3 regions of the Selenomonas sp. oral taxon 149 str. 67H29BP genome follow, and region 1 is predicted to be linked to each of the others. Evidence: riboswitches for the same ligand, from Rfam matches in the RefSeq annotation. Region 1 holds a riboswitch; each other region holds the start of a gene.
What was found. Region 1 has a riboswitch for cobalamin ahead of HMPREF9166_RS04140 (TonB-dependent siderophore receptor). Riboswitches for the same ligand answer to the same signal wherever they lie in the genome.
Positions count from the first base shown of each region.

Region 1 (4,246 bases):
TACTGAGAATAAACTTGGATGGGTGCGTACATTTGGAAAAGTTCAGCTGACAGGAGGCGTGAACTACCACAAAGGAAAATTGACATCTGCGCTCACTGCTTCTTATCTTGCTGATCGTGTACAGACGCCAAACAGCAAGCCCGCATTTCGTTCTAAACCGTATCTGCTCACGACATGGAACACAGCCTATGCACCCGATGAGCACAGCGAGATCAATCTGCGCATTGACAACGTGCTCAACCGTGATGATACAGTGGGGCACTCAGGGACAAAATATTATGTTGCACCGTTCAACTTCCTCCTGAGCTACAGTTACAAGTTCTGACCATGCTTACCTTAACCAATCTCTCCAATGCGGACTGCGATGTGGAGCATATCCTTCACGGCGATACGGATGCTCTTCCTGCCATCCTGCAGGAACCGGGGCTTGACGGCATCGAGTTCATGCTCTGTGCGCCGTGGGATCGCACGTTGTTTCCATCCACGTACATCAAGGGGGTACATCTCCTGTTTTGGCCGACGTGGGTTGACTTTTGGCGTGGGGATCGGACCGCACTCATGGCGGAGTTCGGCAGTGAGGACAATATCCGAGGCTACTACGGCTCGTTGGATGTTGCCGACTGGGTGGAGGGCTGGCGGGAGAATCTGCGGCGGGCGGCAGAGTGTCAGCCGCAGTATCTCGTCTTCCACGTTGCACATAACTGCACATCGGAGATGTATACGCGCATGTTTTCTGTCACGGATGAGGACGTCGTTCGCGCGGCCATCGAGCTTGTCAATGCGATTGCCGGCGAGATACCGAGGGGCTGCAAACTCCTTTTTGAAAATCTCTGGTGGCCGGGACTGACCTTTCAAAAACCGCAGCTCGCCGCTGAGCTCTTGGAGCGCGTCAGCTATCCCGACACGGGCTTCATGTTCGACACGGGACATCTGATGAACACGAACTTGGATCTGCAGAGCGAGGCGGAGGGCGCGGCATACGTGAAAAAGATCTACCACGAGCTTGGAGAATTGGGAAAGCGCGTCTATGGCATTCACCTGCACCAGTCCCTCTCAGGGGCATATACGCGGGAGATGATGCGTCGGCATGTAGGATGGAAGACATCGCTCGACTGGCAGGCGGCGATGGACTACGTCATGCATGTCGATCAGCATCAGCCGTTTCATACCGATGCGGCACGCCGTATCGTCGAGACTGTCCAGCCAATGTATCTCGTTCACGAGTTCCAGCATCGTTCCCGTGATGATCTGGCGAGTAAGCTGCGCATACAGCAGCGCGCCGCAGCGCACGACCGATAGATTCAGGTTCACTGCATGGTGTGTCTTTTCCCTTTTATCGAGCACTGCTTTGTCATGTATTCGTAGTGCCCTATATCGGGATTTAGTGTTGTTGGTATGTTTGCGCTTGACAAGACAATAAATTCGTACTATAGTACAATAGGTTGAATTACTGGAAAACTGAATATTGTCGAGTTAGGTGTCAAAGACTTAATAGAGAATTCGGTGAAGGCTCTATGGCCGTATGCCATGCAGACCGATGCCGAAGCGGTCCCGCCACTGTATCAGCGAGCGAGCCTGCAGGGCGTGCAGAGATGATCTGCCGCCCCGATTTGCCACTGGAGGAATGTCCTCTGGGAAGGAGCAGGTGAACGATGACCTGGAGCCAGGAGAACTGCCTAGTTATGAATCACTGCTTGTACCTGCGAGTGACGGGGAAGGGATTCTATCGTGAGCGTATATTGTGCGCCCAAATCATATTTTTTCGTGAGTCTATCCCCTTTCTGTATCGCAGGAAGGGGATTTTTATTTCCATGATTCATGCCATGCATCAAAAAGATGCGTCAAGATGCTTGTGCCGAATTTATCAGTGTTTCCTGAATATGCTTTTCTCTGACTGACGAAGTGCATCCCTTCGCAGCAGATGAATAGATGGTGTATTGCCCTGCAGTAATGTGTAATGTTTTAGGAGGAGATTACGAGATGAAGCGATTGGGTTCAAGGAAGAAGCTAGGAGCTGCTCTGACAGCAGCCCTCAGTGTAAGCGTGCTGTCCATGGGCGGGCATGCATTCGCAGCCGATGTGAGTGATACGGCAGATGAACATACTCTGGGGGAGACGGTCGTCACGGCGACAAGAACCCCGAATAAGGAACTCAAGACGGATGCAAATATCACGGTGATTACAGGCAAGGACATCGAGCGCCGCCACTACACCGACCTCACGCAAGCACTGCGCGATGTACCGGGTGTTACGGTCAATGCGTATGCACCGGCGGGATATAACAACAGCAATAAATTCTACATCAACGGGTCGGAACATGTGGTCCTTCTGATCGATGGTGTCCGCCAGAACTATGCGGGGGGCTTTTCGGCCTCTTTGGCATCTGCGATGAAGGATCTTAGCGGCATCGACCGCATCGAGGTACTGCACGGCTCGGCGTCAACGCTCTATGGATCGGATGCGAAGGGCGGCGTCATCAACATCATCACGAAGAAGGCATCGGGGATGAAGACGACGCTCGGCATCGGCTACGGCAGCTATGGGCGTCAGCAGTACAGCATCGCGAATGCGGGCGGTGAGCGCGGATGGGACTGGCGCATCAAATACCAGAAGGATAAGAGCGGAGACTTCAAGGACGCACACGGCGATACAACGCCGTCGAAGCTCGATGCAAACTCCGTCAGCCTGCATCTTGGCAAGCAGCTGAGCAAGGCCTCCTATCTTGCGTTTAATCTGCGTTCGTATAAGGACTCGGATCGCTATCAGGCACTCTATGAAAAGCGGCAGGGGCTCAATGTCAATCGTGGAAACTATGATTATTTGGATGGTGATTTGATCTGGAACGTGCAAATCGATGACACAACCAAGAATCAGATGAGTGCTTCGCGCAGTAAGTATGCGTATGATCTTACCAGTCACTACATTGATGGGTGGACACTTTTGCCGGCGCAGTCGTTTGATGAGTACGATATTCAGACATGGAGGTTCAGCGACCAATTCGACAAGAAGCTCGGCGATCATCTATTGACAGCGGGCTTTGAATTCACAAAGGATGATACGACGATCAAGAACCGCGGCGTTGTGAGCATTGATGATCGTACGCTCATCAATCGCTCCTTCTATTTGCAGGATCAGTGGAACATCCTTCCGACGCTGAAACTCACAGCGGGTATTCGTCATGACAGCAACTCGTCCTTTGGCAGTCACAACAGCCCGAGTGTCAGCCTCGGCTATGACATTGATCCGATGACGCACGCCTATGCTTCTTACAGTGCGTACTTCATCACGCCGACGCCGAATGAACTTTATGCGCCGACATACGGCAATCCAAACCTCAAGCCCGAGTCCGGCAACACGAAGGAGATCGGTATTGCCCGTGACTTTGGCAGAGGTTTCAGCCTCACGGCGAGCTACTTCAAGCGCCACTCGAAGGATCGTATCGGTTACCATCCTGTGACATACGTGAACATCAATGTCGGCGATGAGGATGCCCATGGCTGGTCGCTGCAGCTCGCGAAGCGCGTTGACTCGCATCTGCGCGCGCGCCTCGGTTATACACGGACGCATGTCGGCAAGACGGAGCAGAGAGGCGTGAATGCAGACGGTTATCTGCCCGAGGATCAGTGGAACATCGGTGTCGACTACCGCAACCGTGCATTCGATGCGTCGCTGCTTGCGCGCGGGATCGTTGGACGCCCGGGACCGGTACGCGGTGCTTTCCCGACGGATAATTACTGGGTCGTCGATCTTGCGATGAACTATCAGATTGCCGACGCAACAAAGGTATATCTCAAGGCGAACAACATTTTCAACCAGTTCTATGCCGAGCATTCGAATGTAAAGTGGGGCGCTCCCGGAGAGTGGTGGACGGCACCCGGACGCAACTTCATGGTCGGTGTGGAGCAGAGCTTCTAACGTTTCCTTCCGGCAGCGTTCCCATGTGGTGCGTCGCTCGGGTATCTCATAACTTTATAACACAGTAACTCCCCTTTCTGCGCTGTAGAGAGGGGAGTTTACAAAATAATGAGGCAAGTTTCATGAGAGGGATAAAAGGAGTTGTGGAACGATGAGCAGATGGCTGCGTGCAGTGATGCTGCCGTGCATATTCATGCTGTTATTCTCTTTGACGGGCTGTGGTATTTCGGACAGGCAGGCTCAGAACACCTACAATGTTACTGATGCGGATGGGACGGTTGTGTCTATTTTGCATAAGCCTCAACGGATCCTGACGATTGGCGCGAGCAGT
Region 1 is NZ_GL397087.1:861,981-866,226, reverse strand. It holds gene HMPREF9166_RS04155 (TonB-dependent siderophore receptor) at 1-325, shown strand, start outside; gene HMPREF9166_RS04150 (TIM barrel protein) at 328-1,299, shown strand; cobalamin riboswitch at 1,459-1,695, shown strand; gene HMPREF9166_RS04140 (TonB-dependent siderophore receptor) at 1,981-3,915, shown strand; gene HMPREF9166_RS04135 (ABC transporter substrate-binding protein) at 4,067-4,246, shown strand, end outside.

Region 2 (4,246 bases), 560 kb from region 1:
ATTGCGGCAGCCCGACGGCGTGACAAGGACATGCGCCGAGCCCTCTTCCCGCAGGAAATCCGCCACGCCTGCCGTATCGCTCATCGGCGGCGGCAGCTGGGCTGATGCCGTGACCGCCCCCTCCTCCGGCGGCAGTGCGGCGAGGATCTCCTCTGCAGTCTCGTGACGGATGCCATCCGCCTTTGCCAGAGGCCCGCGAAAGAAACAGCGCACGATGCAGCCCGTCTCCGCAGAAAGTGTGCGCTCGATGTCTGAAAAATCTGGGCGTGTGAGGATGTCGAGGCAGGAGAGATAGATCACGACCGCGCGTGTGCCAGGAAGGCGTGCGGCATCCCGCACCGCATCTCGGATCGCTTCCTCCGCCGTTCCGAGCACATAATCCTCTGCCCGCACGGCAGCATAGCGGAACTGCCCGAGTGCTCCGATCTGCCGTGCGCGCCGGTAAATGGAGCGAAAACAGATGAGTGCCCCTGCCGCAACGACGACGAGATCGCGTCGTGCCCACAGTCTGTCGAGGCTCGTATCAAAGTCTTTAATGTCCTCAGCGACGATTGGCTGCATCCGCATCCTCCCCGTAACGCAGCAGTGCCTCCCCACCCGAGAGTCCACTCTCTTCCTCAAGGATTTCGAGAAAAAGATTCATTGCAGGGCTGCGCCATTTATTCCGATGAACCCCGTAGTATGACGTGACAGTCATCGGATCCGACTGCGCGGCAGACAGCCGGCCGAGAGCCATGCGCTCCCGCACCGCATGATCCGGCAGTAGCGCAATCCCCATATCGTTCTCAACCAGATTGATGATGGTCTGCGTGCTTCGCAGCTCAATCATATTCGTAAACGAGATCCCCCGCTGCCGCAGATAGTCATCTGCCATCTGCCGAATCTCACCCGGATGCGGCATCGTGATCAGCGGCATCTCGTTGATCTCCATCTCCCGCTCACGAAAGTTCGGGCACCATACAGCCGCATCAACCGAGGTGTAGAAATGCACGGGATTTTCCTCAAACATCCAGAATGCGAGACTTTCCTTATCTCTTTCCTGAATCGTGTACGCGAGACCGACATCGATCTTCCCTTCACTGAGTGACGCAACAACATCACGGCTCGTGAGTGAACGCAGGCGCAGATCGACGCGCGGTGCATGTGCATGAAGATGTTGGAGCAGTGGGGGCAGACGGAAGCAGAGCAGCGACTCCGGCGCACCTACCGTGAGTGTCCCCTGATAGGCGGCAATGCCGTATTGAAAGCTTTTGATCTTCTTCACCGCAGCAAGCACCTCGTCCACATATGGAATCAGTGCCTCGCCCGCCTTTGTCAGGATCATGCGCCGCCCACTTTTCTCAAAAAGCGGTACCCCCACGAGCTTTTCCAGCTGCGCAACGTGGAATGTAATCGTTGATGGTGTGTAGCTGAGGAGACGTGCCGCCTTTGTAAAGCTGCCCGTGCGTACAATTGTCTTGAACGTCGTGAATATCTTTAGCTCCATCCGTATCTATCCTTATTGGCAAGTACGAAATACTCAAAAAAATGTAGAGAAGAACTCGTTCATTGTAAAATGAAATTGGACACATAAAAAGTCGAACATACAAAATTGCCGCAACAAAACACCTTTGCCAAGGCCGGTATATTCGACGCTCATTCTACCATAAAACACCGCGTATTCAAACATCTAAACGTCAATCAGCGCGTACAGTCAAGCCGATGATTCGACTCCTTCCGCCTCTCTCTTGACAATAGGCAGAAGCAGTGATATTCTTCCTCACGGAAGCCATCATCACGACAAACAGCATACTGATGAATCAGGTGTCGCAAGACTCAATAGAGAAGCCGGAAGAGCCGGCGCGGTCCCGCCACTGTGTCAGCGAGCGAATCTGCAGGAAACGTCACTGAGGAAACTTTGGAAGGCGCAGAGGAGCGATGAACTGGAGCCAGGAGAACTGCCTGATCGACGATCACCGTCTGACCTGCGAGCGACGGGAAGGGGATCTGTGTCTTGCGCTGGATCGATCCGCATCTTTGCGGTGACCTTTCGACGGCGGTTTTATGCGCTGTGACGCTGCACGCGGCAAGGCAAGGATATTTTGCAGTCTCTTCTCTCATTTGCAGAAAGGGGCTGCTTTTATTTGTGAACGTTCAGGACGCAGAACTGCCCTCTTCCCGCCGGCCTCGGACGTATGCTCTGCAAATCTACAGCTTCCATGGGCGTCGCAGGAAATGCTTTCGGCAAAAGGGGACTGCGGCGGAGAACTCATATTTTTGATGGGGTGAACACATGAACACGAAGAGAAGAAATGCACTCATCACGATCGGCGTCGGACTCATCCTATGGTTCCTGCCGGTTCCTGACGGAGTCACACCACTTGCCTGGCATTTGCTTGCGGTCTTTATCGCGACAGTGCTGGGCTTTATCCTGCATCCGCTGCCGATCGGCGCGGTGGCCTTCATCGCGATTTCCTTCTCCGCATGGGCAGGCCTGCTAAAGACGTCCGATGCCTTGGCAGGCTACGGCAACAGCACGATCTGGCTGATCGTCTGTGCGTTCCTCTATTCCCGCGGCTTCATCAAGAGCGGACTCGGCAAACGCATCGCTTTCCGCATCATCGAGGCAATCGGCAAGAGCGCGTTGTCGCTCGGCTATGCCATCGCCCTGAGCGAGCTTGTGATCTCGCCCGCAACGCCCTCGGCCACAGCGCGCGGCGGCGGCATTCTCTATCCAATCGTGCGTTCACTCGCGGAGGCTCTAGGCTCAAAACCCGGTGAGAGCGCACGCCGCATCGGCACCTACCTCATGCAGGTCGGCTACCATACAGACGCCGTGACCTGCACGATGTTCGTGACCTCGATGGCGGGCAACCCGCTCTGCGTGGCGCTCGCCGAGAAGACGCTGGGCGTTCAGGTCACGTGGATGGGCTGGGCGAGCGCTGCAATTGTGCCGGGACTCATCGCGCTCCTGCTCGTCCCCTATGTCATGATGAAACTTTCGCCGCCCGAACTCGTGCGTATTCCCGACGCCAAGGATCTGGCACAGCGTGAGCTTTACGAAATGGGGCCGATGAGCCTTGCGGAAAAGGGACTTTCCGTCATCTTCGTCGTCTCTCTCGCACTCTGGGCAAGCTCCGGCCTCACGAACATCGACGCGACACCCGTTGCCATGGGCGCAGTCTGCCTCATGCTGATACTCGACATCATCAACTGGCAGGACGTCATCCAGGAAAAGGGTGCATGGGACGCGATGTTCTGGATGGGCTCTTTGATGACACTCGCTTCGGCTCTCGCAAAATCGGGCATCATCACATGGATCGCCAATGGTGCGGGCGCGGCGATTTCCTCGCTCGGCTTCGGTTGGCTTATTTCCTGCCTCATCATCCTGCTCTTCTACACCTACATCCACTACGCCTTCGCCAGTGTCACGGCACGCATCAGTGCCCTCTATGCGGCATTCATCGCTGTCAGCGTCAGCGTCGGTGCACCGCCCCTTTTGGTCGCCATCATCTTCGGCATCTTCGCCGATGTGCCGATCTCCCTCACGCATTACGGCAACGGCTGCGCCCCGATCTACTTTGGCGGAGGCTATGTCTCGCAAAGCGAATGGTGGAAGAACGGCTTCATCATGACGACCATTACGACGCTGATCTACCTAACAATCGGCGCGGCATGGTGGAAAGTCCTGGGCCTTTGGTAAATAGTAAATCACTGGCAGCCCCCTACGTGGGGGCTTTTTATATACCATTCTCCCCTCCCTCGTTGCCCGTAAACAGGACGACAAACTCTTTTAGGCTCCCTGAGTCTGTCATAATATCCTCTTGTAACTGATTCTTGATATAATTCCAGAATAAGAGAATTATGACTTAGTGTAGGGGAAAATGGCTAATGATTCTTTGCAAAACTACAAGAGATCCCAAACGCTAGTACAGTGACTGGGATCTCTTGTATGATAGAGTTTTTCTTCGTTCAGACGTACGGACGGACATCCTATTTTCCTGTGATAGGTTGACCTTCATCAAATCGCTCTGCCATATGCTTGTAATGAAGTACAGCTGACTAAGCAGTATGAACTATCACAGCTGTCAGTACGAATTGCCATTTTCATAGGTTTCCTCCATATTTCCGGTTTTTGGATTGAACCCATCTATAAATAGCTCTGCACCATGTGCCAACAACAATTCTTTTTGTTCCTCGTTGTATTTTTCTCCTACAACAGACAGCTCATCATAAACCATGCTTAACGCCGATGACCGAATATGCC
Region 2 is NZ_GL397087.1:301,067-305,312, forward strand. It holds gene HMPREF9166_RS01440 (hypothetical protein) at 1-567, opposite strand, end outside; gene HMPREF9166_RS01445 (LysR family transcriptional regulator) at 542-1,486, opposite strand; cobalamin riboswitch at 1,785-1,960, shown strand; gene HMPREF9166_RS01450 (DASS family sodium-coupled anion symporter) at 2,273-3,682, shown strand; gene HMPREF9166_RS01455 (ankyrin repeat domain-containing protein) at 4,068-4,246, opposite strand, start outside.
Region 2: it holds a riboswitch for cobalamin, as region 1 does, so the genes downstream of both, HMPREF9166_RS01450 (DASS family sodium-coupled anion symporter) here and HMPREF9166_RS04140 (TonB-dependent siderophore receptor) in region 1, are expected to answer to the same signal.

Region 3 (4,246 bases), 210 kb from region 1:
GCGGAAGCTCATATAGTAAGTGCGTCCCTGCAGCGGATACTCGATATTTACCCAACTGGGTTCGCTTAAGTAACGCTGCACGCTGTGCACCTTTAGCTTCGACGCTGCATCGAACACGTCATTGCAGCCAATCGACAGCGTCATATCCTTGCGCGGCGACCACTTGAATCCCAAGTTGATTGTTTTCAACGCCGCTCTCGGCCTGCCGGCAAGTTCCTTTTCCACAGGATCCCTGACCTGCGGGATGGCATAGTGCGTGTAGTACTGCGAAACATAGTGTCCCTCACCGAAGAAGAGCCACTTCTCCGTCGGACGATAGGTCAGTCGGAGATTGCCTTCCCACTTCGGTTGATAGGTTGGGCGCACCTCGAACCAATCATAATGGACGCCCGGGGAGGAGTCCCTGCGCTGCGCCGCTATATTGAGGTACGTGCCTTCGAGGTCGAGATCGAATTTCTTCCAGTGGAAATTCGTCTGCAGCTCAATGCCGTGCGCCTTCCCGCGCATATCGTTGAAGTACGAGCTGTAGTTGAGTCCTGCACGGTAGAGGTAGAGCATGCGCTGTGTATCGCGCCAGAAATATGTGAGCGTCGTTCGATTATCTGCCCCAAGGAACTTGCCGTCCCAAATGGCACTGAGATCAAACTGCTTGCCATACTCGGGCTGTGGAAATTTCGCGCCGCTCCCCTTGTAATCCATTGGAGCCGGCATGATTCCTGCGCCGTCACCTGCGATTTCGTACATATTGAGCAGGCGGAAGTAGGTGCCGCCCGTCATACGCATCGTAAAGTGGTTGTTGAATTCTTTTTTTAATGCGAGCTGCCATGTCACCTTGGAATCCACCTGACTGTCCTCCGGGTGAACCCAGCGATATGTTTTGAGTGGATTGAATCGACCGAACTGACTGTATCCTATAATCTGTGAACGATTGTAGCGGATGGCAGGCGTCAGCTGCCATGAACGCTTCTTGTCAAGCGTAATTGTATCCTGCAGCTGCAAGTTAAAGATATTTTGATCGAACTGGTTGCGCATCTGTGCCCAGAGATTGCCGATACCCGCCTGCACGTCATCGATGACCTCATTAAGCCCATCGCCGTCAATATTCATGCGCTCGTGAGAGTAATTCATCTGGAAGTCGAGCATATTGTTCTTGCTGAGCTGATAGGTACCGTCCACCTGTACATTGTATTTCTTCGAGCGATAGCGGCTCCACTCCCGCATGGGAATCTTAATCATGTATCGCAGACCGTCGTGAATATTCTCGGCGCGGTAGTCCTTGCTCTGGGTGAGGTAGTCGACCATCCAGCCCCATTCATAGTTCTTTCCTATATAGCGGCGCTGTACGAGCAGCTCCTTTGCACTGATTTTTTGATGCCGCTTGTCGTATTTATAGAGATCGTATTTATCAACGAGAAGCCCCGGCTGAATCATATCGAAATAACTTCGATAATCGACCCAGAGACTGTCGGGCAGATGCCGATCGACAGTCTTGTATGTTCCCTTGATCATCCAATCGTCATTCTGCCATTTGACAAGCAGATCCGAATTGCTGTAGTCATTGTATTGCCGCCGGCGGTGCGGATCATCCGCAGCAGTAACCAACCGGCCCCCATTGTCCTCCAGCCACTGGATGCAATCATCTACATTCTGCTGCCATGCTCCGGCGCCATGTGCGATATCAAACGCGGCTTTCCCTGCTGGTGTCATAGCGAGGTAGCCTTGGAGTTCTGTCCGTGTCGCAACGATCTGTCGTCCAATGTCGGTATTTGTATAGAACTGCTCCGCCGCATAGCTGCGGTAGGGGAAGTCACCATCACGCGATTCGTGATTGTAGCCAAAAAGCAGGCTGCCAGCACCTAGGGGGGCTGTGATCTCAACGGAGGCTTTTTTCCCGCCGAAGGAGCTCGGTCCAATCTCGGCGGATCCATGTGCGCCCGTCGGTTTCTTCGTCACGACGTTGATGATGCCGCCGATGAAGGTGCCCGCAAAGCGAGCCGGGATGTAGCCGCGGTAGACCTCGATGCGCTCGATATTGCTGACGGGGATCGTCGAGATATCGACCGCCGCATCGCCGCCGAGGTTCGTCAGCACGCCGTCGACGAATACGCCGACCTGTGCTGCCGTCGAGCCACGTACGGTGACCGTCGTATACTGCCCCTTGCCCTGCACCTCGCGTACATGCACGCCGGGAACCATCTTGAGAAAGTCAGGCAGTGTCTTTTGTTCGCCCTTGAACTCCTCTGGGCGTATAATGGTCACGGTGCCGGGGGAGAGAATATCTTCCCATGTGGGACGCTTCGCCTCGACGGTGATATCAGAAGTGCTATATTTCAACGGAGGACTCGATGATGTCGGCTCCATCTGAACCATGGCAGATGCCTGTTCTTCTTCCCCGCCAGTATCAGTTGCGGTACCTCTTGCTGCGGCAATCATCGGATGATGCAGCGCACCAGACAACAGCATACCCATAACGCCCAACACAAGCCGTCTTTGTTTCCGTCGAGACAACATAGATTATCCTCATTTCTGTAGAATTACCAAAATAAATAATCCCGTCATTATATTCAGTCAATAGTATAGAACATACTGGACTCTCCTTTCAAAAAAATACCGCCTTCTGAACGAAGGCGGTCATATCATTTCAAAAAGGCGGCAGAACAAACCTGCCGAAGATACTCTGCTTCACAAAGAAGCAGAGATGATCCCCTTCCCATCGCTCGCAGGTACCGATTCCGAACAACGTCCGAATCGACGGTGATGTTAAAGCAGGCAATTCTCCTGGCTCAGATTCCTCACCCTGTCAAACCTTCCCAGAATTTCTTCCAGTGGCATACGATGACGGGGCTCCTCTTACAGTGGCGGGACCGCTTCGGCTTATACCGAATTCCTTATTAAGTCTTTCGACACCTGTTTCCTTACAATATGAATTTTTTCACTCTTATGATATTACAAATTAGTTTATTTTGTCAATAATATAAAAGAATCTTTTTATAGTTCTATGTGATAAAACTATATCTATTATATCCCTGCGTAGCTGCGCTGACGCATCGACTCATAGAGGATCGCTGTGGCGGCCGAGGCGACGTTGAGCGACTCCGCCTGCCCACACATTGGGACGTAGAGGTGCTGACACGCGCCCAAGAGGCGCTCCGATACACCGTTTGCCTCGTTGCCGAGGACGACAATCGTGGGGCGGCACAGATCCGCTGCAAAATGCGTCACAGCATCGGCGTCGCACGCAGCCGCATAGAGATATAGGCTTTGCTCCTGTGCGAAACGCAGGAGTTCCTCATCATCGACGCCGCTGATAAAGGGAACGTAAAACAGAGAGCCCATCGTTGCACGGACGACCTTGCTGCTGTATACATCCGCACAGCCGCGCAGGAGTATCACGCCCGCTGCGCCCGCTGCATCTGCCGTGCGCAGAATCATGCCGACGTTGCCGGGATCCTGCACACGATCAAGAGCCAGATAAAACGGTACTTTCTCCGCCGCGTGTACGAGATCGGTCAATGATCTGCGGGGGGGACGCTGCATCAGCAGCAGGATTCCCTGCGGCGCGTCCGTCTCCGCGCAGGCGGCAAAGAGCCGCGGCGGGACACAGTTAACCGGCACGCCGCGCAGATGCAGCTGCTCTGCCAGTATGGCAGCTCGCTCCGCTGCCAAGGCACGCTCCGTCAATACGGCGTGTAGGATCTGTCCGTCTGAGCGCGCTGCCATCTCGGCAAGGCGCAGTCCCTCCACCAAGAATACATTTTCCTTGGCGGCGCGGCGCGAACTTCGTACCAGCACGGAGAGGCGGCGGATGAGTGGGTTCTCCGCACTCGTGATTGTCTCGATCTTTTTCATCGTATAAAAAGAGCCTGATGAATCCGATGACTCATCAGGCTGCTCCCATCTTACTGATTTTCCTTTGCGACGTTCACAAGCTGCGTGAATGCCGCTGCATCGGCAATGGCGAGATCAGCAAGCATCTTGCGGTTGACCTCGACCCCTGCATTCGTCAGACCCGCGATAAAGCGGCTGTACGAGATGCCGTTCGCACGCACTGCTGCATTGATGCGTGCGATCCAGAGACGACGGAACGTGCCCTTCTTTGCACGACGGTCACGGCGCGCATAGTAAAGCGCCTTCATGACGGTCTCGTTTGCCTTCTTGAACTGCTTGCTGCGCGAGCCGCGATAGCCCTTGGCAAGCTTCAAAATCTTCTTATGACGACGGTGTGCCGTAACACCGCTCTTTACTC
Region 3 is NZ_GL397087.1:655,811-660,056, forward strand. It holds gene HMPREF9166_RS03175 (TonB-dependent receptor) at 1-2,469, opposite strand, end outside; cobalamin riboswitch at 2,751-2,926, opposite strand; gene HMPREF9166_RS03180 (RNA methyltransferase) at 3,019-3,849, opposite strand; gene rplT (50S ribosomal protein L20) at 3,900-4,246, opposite strand, start outside.
Region 3: it holds a riboswitch for cobalamin, as region 1 does, so the genes downstream of both, HMPREF9166_RS03175 (TonB-dependent receptor) here and HMPREF9166_RS04140 (TonB-dependent siderophore receptor) in region 1, are expected to answer to the same signal.